One region of the Pseudomonas sp. S2_A05 genome, then DNA from elsewhere that is predicted to be linked to it. Evidence: predicted binding sites of a transcription regulator. Region 1 holds the regulator's gene; the other holds the start of a gene.
The links. Region 1 encodes FliA, which starts transcription of late flagellar genes. Its sites were predicted from a motif close to CTAAAGTTTNNNNNNNNNNNGCCGNTAA; they were not measured.
Positions count from the first base shown of each region.

Region 1 (6,149 bases):
CGGAAGAGGGCGTTCTGCTGGAGCCGAGCATGGCCGAGAAGCTGCAGCGTTCGTTGATCGAAGCGGCCCAGCGTCAGGAAATGCAAGGCCAACCGGTGATCCTGCTGGTAGCAGGACCGATCCGCGCGATGCTCTCGCGTTTCGGCCGCCTCGCAGTGCCAGGGCTGCATGTACTGGCCTACCAGGAAGTACCGGACAACAAGCAAGTGACCATCGTTGCGACAGTAGGGCCCAACGGCTGAGGTAGTGGTTTATGCAAGTTAAGCGTTTTTTCGCCGCCGATATGCGTCAGGCCATGAAGCTGGTTCGCGATGAGCTGGGCGCTGATGCCGCCATCATCGGCAACCGCCGCATTGCCGGCGGCGTCGAGTTGACGGCGGCTCTGGATTACAAGTTGTCGGCGCTGGCGCCACGGGTTCCGAACATGGAACTCGAAGACGAGCTGCGCAAGACCCAGTCGCGCATCGTCACCGCCCAGGCCGAGCTGAGCCTGCGTGGCGAAGCCGACGGCAACACCAATCAGCAGTTGTTCGCCGGGCTGCCGTTGACCGCAGGCCTGCCGCTGACTGCTGCCGAGCCGCTGAGCGAGCCGACCTACGCCGCACCGACGCGCCCGGCCGCAGCGCCTGCGCAGGCCTCGGCGGGTGTCGATCCGCGTGCACTGGATTCGATGCGTTTTGAATTGAACAGCCTGCGCGAGCTGATGGAAGTGCAGCTCGGCACCCTGGCCTGGAATCAGCTGCAAGGCAGCCGTCCGGCCCAGGCCAATCTGTATCGCCGTCTGCAGCGCATCGGCCTGTCCGGCCCGCTGTCGCGCGATCTGTTGGCGATGATCACCGATATCGAAGAACCCCGTCAGGCCTGGCGCATGCTGCTGGCGCACCTGGCGCGGATGATTGCCGTACCGGAAGTCGAGCCGCTGGAAGAGGGCGGTGTGATTGCCATGGTCGGCCCGGCCGGCATGGGCAAGACCACCACGCTGGCCAAGCTTGCCGCGCGTTATGTGCTCAAGTACGGCGCGCAGAACGTTGCGCTGGTGAGCATGGACAGCTTCCGCATCGGCGCGCAGGAACAATTGAAAACCCTCGGGCGCATCCTCAACGTGCCGGTAACGCACGTCGATCCGGGTCAGTCGCTGGTGCAGGCATTGGATCCACTGCTACGCAAACGCGTGGTTTTGATCGATACTGCCGGCCTGCAAGCCAGTGATCCGGCGTTGCGCATGCAGCTTGAGAGCCTGGCCGGGCGTGGCATTCGCTCAAAAAATTATCTGGTCCTGGCAACCACCAGCCAGAAACAGGTTCTAACCGCCGCTTATCACAGTTACAAGCGTTGCGGGCTGGCCGGCTGCATCCTGACTAAACTGGATGAAACGGCCAGTCTCGGCGAAGTGTTGAGCCTGGCGATCAGTCATGAATTGCCGGTCGCGTATCTGACCGATGGCCCACGGATTCCGGATGATCTGCATCTGCCGCGTCGTCATCAATTGGTCAGCCGCGCCGTCAGCGTGCAAATGCAGGAAGAACCCAGCGAAGAAGCCATGGCTGACATGTTCGCTGATATCTATCACAGCCCGACCAAGCAGGTTGGCTGAGGTAATCATGAACAGTTTTTGTACCTACATCGATGGTCTGCCACGCATTGTTCCGATCAGGAACGCGCAGCCAGTAATGTGGCCTCCGTCTATGCAAGACAAGGTAAAGAAATAACATGGGCAGCATGCATCCCGTACAGGTGATCGCGGTGACCGGCGGCAAAGGTGGCGTCGGCAAGACTAACGTGTCAGTGAACTTGTCGCTGGCGCTGGCAGAGCTTGGCCGTCGGGTCATGCTGCTGGACGCCGACCTGGGCCTGGCGAACGTCGACGTTCTGCTGGGGCTGACACCCAAGCGCACACTGGCCGACGTTATCGAAGGCCGTTGCGAACTGCGCGACGTGCTGTTGCAAGGCCCGGGCGGGATTCGCATCGTGCCGGCGGCCTCCGGCACGCAGAGCATGGTGCACCTGAGCCCGGCGCAACACGCCGGCCTGATCCAGGCGTTCAGCGACATCGGCGACAATCTCGACGTGCTGGTGATCGACACCGCTGCGGGTATTGGTGACTCGGTAGTCAGTTTCGTTCGTGCCGCGCAAGAGGTGTTGCTGGTGGTCTGCGACGAGCCGACTTCGATCACCGACGCTTACGCGCTGATCAAGTTGCTCAACCGCGACTACGGCATGAACCGCTTCCGCGTGCTGGCCAACATGGCGCAGAGCCCGCAAGAAGGGCGCAACCTGTTCGCCAAGTTGACCAAGGTCACGGATCGCTTCCTCGACGTCGCCCTACAATACGTCGGCGCCGTGCCATACGACGAAAGCGTGCGCAAGGCAGTGCAGAAGCAGCGCGCCGTCTACGAAGCCTTTCCCCGTTCCAAGTGCGCACTGGCCTTCAAGGCCATCGCCCAGAAGGTCGATACCTGGCCGCTGCCCGCCAACCCGCGCGGGCATCTGGAATTTTTCGTCGAGCGTCTCGTGCAGCAAACCGCAGGGCCTGTGATATGACCGCCAGTGGCATGAATCTTTACAAAAAGTCGGCGCGTGACGCGCAATACGAATTGATCGAGCGCTACGCGCCGCTGGTCAAGCGCATTGCCTATCACTTGCTGGCGCGCCTGCCGGCCAGCGTGCAGGTCGAAGACCTGATCCAGGCCGGGATGATCGGGTTGCTGGAAGTCTCGACCAAATACGACGCCAGCAAAGGCGCCAGTTTCGAAACGTACGCGGGCATTCGAATCCGCGGCGCGATGCTCGATGAAGTGCGCAAAGGGGATTGGGCACCACGCTCGGTTCACCGTAATACCAGGATGGTCAGCGACGCGATTCGCTCGATTGAAGCTAAAACCGGCCGTGACGCTAAAGATCACGAGGTTGCGGCCGAACTCCAATTGAGTCTCGACGATTACTACGGGATTCTGAATGACACCTTGGGCAGTCGCCTGTTCAGTTTCGACGACCTGTTGCAGGACGGCGAACACGAAGGGCTGCACGAGGATGGCGCGAGTGCTCATATGGAGCCGTCACGCGATCTGGAAGATGAACGCTTCCAGGCGGCGCTGGCGGACGCGATTGCCAATTTGCCGGAGCGTGAGCGACTGGTGTTGGCGCTGTACTACGACGAAGAGCTGAACCTCAAGGAAATCGGTGAAGTCCTTGGCGTCAGTGAATCGCGGGTCAGCCAGTTACACAGCCAGTGCGCGGCCCGTCTGCGGGGGCGTTTGGGGGAGTGGCGAGCGCGCTGAAGGCAGTGTGGGGACACTGCGAAACGAGGCTGGTGCGGTGATGAACGGCGCCGGTCTCGATCCGTTGTGCTCCAGACAAACTTTAAGTGCTGCGCCGATTGATTGAAGTGGCGCGTCCAGGTGCTGGGCGCGTTTAAGACTGCTTGGAGGTCGAATTGAACAAAGACATGAAAATCCTCATCGTTGATGACTTCTCAACGATGCGGCGGATCATCAAGAACCTGCTGCGCGATCTTGGGTTCACCAACACCGTCGAGGCCGACGATGGCACCACTGCCATTCCGGTGCTCAACAGCGGCAGCATCGACTTTCTGGTAACGGACTGGAACATGCCGGGCATGACCGGTATCGACCTGCTGCGTCACGTGCGCGCCGATGAAAAACTCAAGCACCTCCCGGTGTTGATGGTGACTGCTGAAGCCAAGCGCGAGCAGATCATCGAGGCCGCTCAGGCCGGTGTGAACGGTTACGTAGTCAAACCTTTCACGGCTCAGGCGTTGAAAGACAAAATCGAGAAGATTTTCGAACGCATCGGCTGATGAATGCGCGGGGGAGCTATGGAGCATAACGAATCATCACAGGGCGATTTCGAATCGACCCTGAAAAAACACGCGGTCGAACTGGTCGAGAGCCTTGAAAAAGGCAAGTTCGGCGACGCGGTGCAACTGATCCATGAGCTCAATCAGACCCGTGACCGCGGCCTGTATCAGGAAGTGGGCAAGCTCACACGTGAACTGCACAGTGCGATCGTCAATTTCCAGATCGATCCGCACATGCCGCAGGCCGAGGAAGTGTCGCAAATCACCGACGCCACCGAACGCCTGGGCTATGTGGTCAAGCTGACGGAAGCCGCGGCCAACCGCACCATGGATCTGGTGGAAAGCGCCACCCCGGTGGTCAACAGTCTGGCTGATGAAGCGCAGACGTTGAGCGCCGATTGGGGCCGCTTCATGCGTCGCGAGGTCGGGGCTGAAGAGTTCCGTGAACTGGCGCGCCGGGTCGACGGTTTTCTGTCACGCAGCAGCACGGACAACCGTGCGGTGTCGAGCAACCTCAACGACATCCTGCTGGCTCAGGATTACCAGGACCTCACAGGTCAAGTGATCAAGCGTGTGACCCAACTGGTCACCGAAGTCGAAAGCAATCTGCTCAAACTCGTGCTCATGGCCAGTCAGGTCGACCGCTTTGCGGGCATCGAACATGACCGCGCCGCAATGCTTGCTGAAAAAGATCCACAAAAACATCTCTCGCAGGGTGAAGGTCCGCAGATTCATGCCGATAAACGAGAAGACGTTGTGTCCGGTCAGGACGATGTGGACGATTTGTTATCCAGCCTTGGATTCTAGAGTTTCGGAATTCGGGTTTTTTGGGTTTTTAGACCTGTAGGAGCACCCCATTAATGAGCTTCGGCGCCGATGAAGAGATCCTTCAGGATTTCCTGGTTGAGGCCGGCGAGATTCTTGAGCAACTGTCCGAACAACTGGTCGAGCTGGAAAGCCGCCCGGATGATGCAGATCTGCTCAATGCAATTTTTCGCGGTTTCCACACTGTAAAAGGGGGCGCCGGCTTCCTTCAGCTCAATGAGCTGGTGGAGTGCTGTCACATCGCCGAAAACGTGTTCGACATCCTGCGCAAGGGTGAGCGTCGCGTTGATGCAGAACTGATGGACGTGGTGCTCGAAGCACTGGACGCAGTGAACAGCATGTTCAGCGAAGTCCGTGAGCGTGCACCGATCACCGCTGCCACGCCGGAACTGTTGGCCGCGCTGGCGCGTCTGGCCGAACCGCAATCGGCGGATGAAGCCCCGGCTTCGCCGGTTGCCGAGATGATCGAAGACCTGGTTGTTGAAAGCGACTCCTCGGAGGACATCACCGATAACGAATTCGAACAACTGCTGGACTCGCTGAATGCCGTCAAGGCCCAGGCTGAGGCTCCGGCCGCTGCTGTGGCGCCCGCGCCGGTTGCCGACACGGCGGCCAGCGATGAAATCACCGACGCCGAATTTGAATCGCTGCTCGATCAGCTGCACGGCAAGGGCCAGTTTGCTGTCGATGCGGTCGCTCCGGCGGCACCAGCAGCGCCGGCTGCTCCGGCCGCGCCTGCTGCTGGCGACAGCTCGGACATCACCGACGACGAATTCGAAGCCTTGCTCGATCAGTTGCACGGCAAGGGCAACTTCGCCGTTGACGCGCTGGAATCGGCCATCGCTTCGGCCCCGTCAGCACCTGCTGCACCGGCAGCCGCTGCGGCCGGCAGTGACCTGATCAGCGATCACGAATTCGAATCGCTGCTCGACGAACTGCACGGCAAAGGCAAGTTTGACGCCAGCGCTGCGACTGCCGGCTCCGTGTCGAGCGTCGCCACGCCAGCGGCGAAAGCTCCGGCTGCCGCTGCTGCGCCGAAGCCTGCCGCCAAGCCTGAACCGAAAGCCGAGGCGCCGAAACCGGCCGCCGCTGCTGCACCGGCTCCGGCCCGCGCGCCAGCTGCTGCCCCGGCAGAAAAGCCGGCCAGCGAAGCGGAAACCACCGTGCGCGTCGACACCGCGCGGCTCGACGAGATCATGAACATGGTCGGCGAGCTGGTGCTGGTGCGTAACCGTCTGGTGCGTCTGGGCCTCAACAGCGGCGACGAAGCCATGTCCAAGGCCGTGTCGAACCTCGACGTGGTCACCGCTGACCTGCAGACCGCCGTGATGAAAACGCGGATGCAGCCGATCAAGAAGGTCTTCGGGCGCTTCCCGCGTCTGGTTCGCGACCTCGCACGTCAGCTCAAGAAAGAGATCAACCTGGAACTGGTGGGCGAAGAAACCGACCTCGACAAAAACCTTGTCGAGGCCCTCGCCGACCCGCTGGTCCACTTGGTGCGCAACGC
Region 1 is NZ_CP162775.1:459,251-465,399, forward strand. It holds gene flhA (flagellar biosynthesis protein FlhA) at 1-242, shown strand, start outside; gene flhF (flagellar biosynthesis protein FlhF) at 254-1,594, shown strand; gene fleN (flagellar synthesis regulator FleN) at 1,711-2,541, shown strand; gene fliA (RNA polymerase sigma factor FliA) at 2,538-3,278, shown strand; gene AB4O12_RS02175 (chemotaxis response regulator CheY) at 3,446-3,817, shown strand; gene AB4O12_RS02180 (protein phosphatase CheZ) at 3,836-4,624, shown strand; gene AB4O12_RS02185 (chemotaxis protein CheA) at 4,678-6,149, shown strand, end outside.

Region 2 (6,149 bases), 1.3 Mb from region 1:
GACCAGCAGCGCCTCGGATTGCAATGGCAACAACGTCGCCGCACCAAACGCAGCAAAGAACAGGCCGAAGTAAGCCGCACCCATCAACGGGCCGGGTAGTCCGCCACCACCACGTCGGCGCCGTCCTTCTTCAGACCGATCACTTGGTACGCATCGCTCATGCCGTCCATTTCCATGCCCGGCGAGCCCATCGGCATGCCTGGCGCTGCCACACCCAGCAGATCGTCGCGCTTGCTCAACGCAAGCACCTGATCGGCCGGCACATGGCCTTCGACGAATTTGCCATTGATGATCGCCGTGTGGCAGGACGCCAGACGCGGTGGTACGCCGTGCTGCTGTTTGAAGCTGCTCATGTCGCTTTCGACGTGATCTTCGACTTTGAAGCCATTGGCTTCGAGATGGCTGATCCACTTTTTGCAGCAGCCGCAATTGGCATCGCGGTGCACTTCGATCGGGATCAGTTCGGCGGCTTGCGCCAGGGAGGAGATGAACAGGGCGCTCAGGGCGAGCAGACGCAGTTGGCTTCGCATGGGAATGGGCTCTCGACTCGGTGAAGGTCAGCAAGAGCGCATTTTGACCGGTTTTTCCATCCCGGCATCAACTGAGTGTTTCCAGTTGCTACAAGACAGCCGAACCAATGTGGGAGCGAGCCTGCTCGCGAATGCGGTTGACCAGCCGCAGATACAGTGACTGAAAAATCGCTTTCGCGAGCAGGCTCGCTCCCACAGGGGATTGGTGTAAAGGCCAAAATCCCCGTGGTCGCGGTTGGCTCAAATAACCTTGAACCGCCCCATGATCGCGCTCACGCGGCTATTGGCTTCGAGCAACTGGCGGGTATTCAGCTCGCTGGCCTGGCCGCTCTGCACCAGTTCATCGACCATGTGGCGAATCTGCACCATGCTGCGGTTGATCTCTTCGGTCACTGCGCTTTGCTGTTCGGCGGCGGTGGCGATCTGCGTGCTGAGGCTGTTGATATGGCTGACCGAACCGGCCATTTCGTCCAGCCCCGAGTTGACTCGGGCGGTGGCGTCAGCAGCGGACTGGCAACTGGCCTGGGTGTTTTCCATGGCGCTGACCGACGAACTCACGCCTTGGGTCAGACGGGTCAACATTTCGTTGATTTCCGAGGTGCTGGCCTGAGTGCGGGCGGCGAGGGCGCGGACTTCATCCGCCACCACCGCAAAGCCGCGACCCTGTTCACCGGCCCGGGCCGCTTCAATCGCGGCGTTGAGGGCGAGCAGATTGGTCTGGCCGGCAATCGCGCCGATGACGCCGAGGATTTCGGTGATGCGCTGGGCGTCCTGCTGCATGTTTTCAACTTTGTGTGTAGCGCTGGCCACTTCGTCGATCAGCGCGACCACGCTGTTGGTCGCTTCACCCACCACGACGCGCGAGCGGTCTGCGTTCTCATTGGCACGCTGGGTGAATGCAGCGGTTTCAGCGGCGTTTTGCGCGACGCTTTCAGCAGTCGAGCTCATTTCGTTGATGGCGGTGACGGTCTGATCGGTTTCCGAAGCGTGACGCAGCAGAATCTGGCCGGTATGTGCCGAGGTGCGCTGCAGGTTGTCGAGGCTGGAAGCCATGGCGCCGGTGGCCTGGGTGACTTCGCCGATCATGTTCTGCAGATAGGCGATGAAGGTGTTGACCGAGTGACCGATGGCGCCCAGTTCGTCTTCGGCGCGAATGGTGATTCGGCGGGTCAGATCGGCGTCTCCGCTGGACAGCGAGTCAATGTTGGCCTTCAGCGCTTTCATGCGCAGCACCAGCTTACGAATCGCGTAAACCTGCAACAGCACCAGCAGGATCACCAGCGGAATCTGGATCAGGCTGAGGCTATGGAGCACGTCATCGCGCTGGGCAGTGAGCATCTTGGTCGGCAGGGCGGTGGCGAGGAACCACGGTGTGCCCTCGATAGGGCGCATGAAGAAGGTGGCATCTTCACCGTTGTTATCGAACTCGACGCGTTGCGCTGTATCGCGATTCTGCAGGCCGGTCTTGATCTGATTGACGAAGGTCGAGCTGGCCGCCAGTTCGCTGATGTTTTTCAGCACGATCGGGCCGCTGATGCGCGAGCTGTTGCTGATGATCTTGCCGTCCGCCTCGACGATGAGCATTTCGGCGTTGAGGTCTTTTTCCTTGCGCGCCACCAGGTCGTTGAAGAAGCCCAGGGTCACGTCGATGGTCGAAACGCCCCAGGCGCTGCCGTTCTTGTAGATCGCCATGGCGCAGTTGGTGCGCGGCTCGGCACTGGCGTCGTCTTTATAGGCAGCGGCCCACGCGCACTGGCCGCGCGGAGTGGCCATGCCGCCCTTGTGCCAGCTCTGGTCGTAATAGTTTGGCGCCGCATCGCTGTTCCAGAACGTGTTGACCTTGAGTTGGCCAGAGGCGTCACGGTGCCAGAAAGTGCTGAATTTGTTACGCCCGGCTTCGCGCTGGCCCGGCAACGGCCAGATACCGCCGCCAAAGACTTTCAGTTCGCCATACTGATCCACCAGCCCTGGCAGCACCACGTCGATGGCGGCGCTGTCGAGCAGCGGGATAGTCTGGGTGATGCTGCGTTGCTGCGCCTGGACCTTGTTCAGTTCGCCCTGGATCTGCACGGCGACTTCGGCGATGCGGTTGAGCACGACCTTCTCTTCGGTATCGCGCAGGGTCGGTGCCACCAGTTGGCTGATGCCGACCACGGTCAGTACGGACAACAGCAGGATGAACAGAATCAGAAACAGCGTGTAGCGAGCCTGAATAGTGCGCAGTGCGGGCATGGAACTGATCCTTGAGCGGCTTTTTTGTTGGAGGGCAGGAATAAAACAGGGCGGGTATCACAGCGTATCGTCGTTGCGGGCCGAAGCTTTAGGTGCTTGCGCGCCGAAACAACGCTGGGCGATGACCGGTTGGTATCGGGATGGGTACAAACCCCCGGATCGCCACGTTTGTTACATCAAGATGACGGCTCTGAACCAATGTTTACGGGATGCAGGCTTGTGTCACGAATGTACGAGATTTGTAAAAAAGCGCACAAAAGACTTGGTGCGATCAGGCGCATCGGCCGATACTCGCGCCCATTCAATTGGTTGGAACAAGGACATTTCATGCTCACCGCACAAGGAATCCTCGCATGACGATCGGCTATACCGGCGCCTGGGAAAGCAAGGCAGGCGTAATGGTCCGTGATACCGGCGCGAAAAAGCAGGTTTCGCAGAGCGTCAAAGTGCAGCAGATGCTGACGCGGGTCGGCAACGATCCGAATGCGCTGAATGTGGCGGAGATGGATAAGCAGGGTTTGCGCAAGCAGATCAAGGGCTTCGACCCGGCCAACGTTTCCGTCAAGCAGTTGGGCAACCTCAGCGAATTCCTGCGCGGGCGCGGCCTGATTTCCGAGATCACCTCGATCACTTTGCTCAATGCCGGCGACAAATTCGACCGCTTCGGCGTGCAGAAAGACCCGGAGGCGAAGTTCAACGCGCTGGAATATTTCGCCACTCAGCTCGATGCCATCCAGACCAACAGTCTCAATGGCAATTACTACGGCAAGAGCCTGATCCCCGAATTCAAGAAAGCCATTTACGTCCTGCAGAATCTCAAGACCTATGGCGAAGGCAATGCGGCAGTTCCGTCCGACAAAGGCCTGAAGGCAAAGGCGTAACGTCTGCTGATGATGCCCGCTCATCCGTGTGCGGGCTCATGCTGTTTACGCCGCCGGCACGGCTTTCCGAGTGATGTGACGTTGTGCCTGGTCATGCAACTGCTGCATGTGCGGACAATGCAATGTCAGCCTGCGCGTGCGGTAGCCACGATGAAACAGCGCCAGCCATCCCCCTCGATTATCCTGTGCAGGCGCCAGGCCGGTGAAAGCAAAACCGATGGCGTTGAGGCTGTGCAGATCCACGGCAAACTGTCGCGAAAGCTGTAGACGAATCGAAACCAGCCAATGCCCGGGCAGTGATCGCAACTGGTCGAGCAGTTCCGGATTGAGTTTTTCCAGCCACATTTCATGGCGGCTGCCGTGCTGCTGGACCTGAACCGAAGCTCCGCGCCAGCGTCCTGCATCAGCCCCGACGCCGAACACAGCGCTCAGACGCTCCATCAAGGGGCGGCAACTGGCTGGCCATGCCTGTTCTGGCAATGGCCGTTGATAGCCATCGATAGCACGTACACCCAACACGATCGACTCGGTTTTTTTGCAGCCAAAGGGTGAGCGGACATAGTCCGGCAACAATCCAGTGTTGTGAAAACCGAGGTTGATAGCCATGCGTTGGGTGTAAGGGTGATGGGTGACCTGTTTGATCGAGACGCTGCGACAACCCAACGCCTGCGCATGAGTCAGCAGTTGTCCGCCCAGCCGCGTGGCAATGTTCTTTCCACGGGTATCGGGATGTACGACGCTCAAGGCCAGTTCGGCATCGTGCGAGCTTTCGCTTTGCCGATACAAAGTGGCATGACCAAGAATCCGCTCACCCTCCACTGCAACCAGTGAATGCCAGCGTTTGTCGGCGTGGTTCTGATTGATCAGGCAGGGCATGTAAACGTCGGTTTGCACGTAATGATCACCGTAGACCTCGCGAAACAGCTGGCTGACGGCCTTGGCGTCGGTGTCACGGTAATTGCGCAGAATCAACGACTCCATCACGCACCTCCCGCTCTTCCTGGTCATAGCAGCGCAAGTCGACGATCCGCAGGCTTTTCCCTGCGCGAGGATGGCGCGCCAAGTCCTCAAACCGGCAACTCTTGATGCGCAGCTCCAATAACCGCTCAGCCCGCAGTTGCGCGATCGGCGGGTACAGTTCGATCAAGCGGGCCTCAAGTTTCTCGTCGATGAGCGCCGATCGTTCGATGACTGCGTATTTCAACGTCAAGACATCAGCGCTGTTGGCTTGTTCGATCAGCAATTGCCAATCGTCGCTGCCAGTAATGCTCCGTACGCTTTCGCTGATTTCATCGGTCATCAGCGACAGAATGCCGACCCGCACCCGCTGGCTATTGCCGCTGCGTCCTCTCAGGGCGAATTTGCGTCGTGCAGTGCCCGGCGGTTCGCGCCAGCACGCTAGATCTCCGACGGGATAGCGGATCAGCGGCATCAAGCGGCGATGCAGATTGGTCAATACGAGCAGACCGGTTTGATTGCAGGCCTCGATCGTTGCGCCGCTGTGCTGATCGACAATCTCCAACAGGACGTGACCGTCGGGTGTGCGATGTTCTCCTTCGATGCAGTCAGGATGACTGGCGCCAATGAATCCGCCATCGACGCTGGCGTAGCCGATCGAGGCAATGCGCGCGTTGGGCAGCACTTGCTCAAGGAGCTGGCGTTGTGAGGCAAACAGGCTCTCCCCGCCGTAAAGCACACTATCAACCAGGGGCAACGTAAGGCCGCGTTGTTTGAGCCAACTGGCGAAAGTCAGTAATTGCGCGGGCACGCCAGCCAGTACATTGATTCGATGCTGGTTGATGGCGTCGGCCAACTTCGGTGGATCAACCTCGCCGGTAAACGGAAACTCGCTGACAGCTGTTTGAACATGGGCGAGTGAGTCATGAATAAACACAAAACTGGCGTAGAGGTCGCCAGCGAAAAACAGGTTGGCGACACGGTCCCCGGGGCTGAACTGCTCGCTCAGACTGCGGCCGAAATCTTCCACCGTGCGCTGCCATTCCGTGCGGGCATACACGGACAGCCTGCCACCGCCGGTTGATCCACCGGTCTTGAACACCAAGGCGTGCCCAATGGGGGCCGTCAGGACCGGCCATTGCGCGAGATCCGCGCTGTCTTTCCAGAAGTCTGCCGGATCAAGCAGTGGCAGTTCGCACAGTGAACTTATCGCCTCGGGGATGTTGGCGAGACTGTTCTTGTAGTAGGGCGAATGCTCACGGGCGAAACCCGTTAATTCGCTAATCGAGTCGGTTGTTTTCACGGTGTGTTCTTCTTGATTCGAATGAGCCAGCTCACGGCAAGCGTCAGCGGCGGGAGTCAATGACCAGCGGCGTCTTGCCACTGTGTTTGTTTCGAACGAAGTGTTCGGGCGAGCATTGCTCGATCTGCAGCACCAGCAATCCGCTGTCGATGATGGTCGTCAGGGTCAGGTAATCGGCGAGACGTGTTTCAACGGTGGCGGCTGTAAGTTCGCAATGCAGTTGCATGCGCTCGACGCCCTCGGCGC
Region 2 is NZ_CP162775.1:1,712,680-1,718,828, forward strand. It holds gene AB4O12_RS07950 (YqaA family protein) at 1-84, opposite strand, end outside; gene AB4O12_RS07955 (DUF411 domain-containing protein) at 84-530, opposite strand; gene AB4O12_RS07960 (methyl-accepting chemotaxis protein) at 771-2,762, opposite strand; gene AB4O12_RS07965 (hypothetical protein) at 3,116-3,643, shown strand; gene AB4O12_RS07970 (GNAT family N-acetyltransferase) at 3,689-4,624, opposite strand; gene AB4O12_RS07975 (phenylacetate--CoA ligase family protein) at 4,593-5,903, opposite strand; partial or broken gene AB4O12_RS07980 (aldehyde dehydrogenase family protein) at 5,947-6,149, opposite strand, start outside.
Region 2: a site for FliA is predicted at 2,827-2,854, ahead of AB4O12_RS07960 (methyl-accepting chemotaxis protein). Genes of this name have one in related genera too.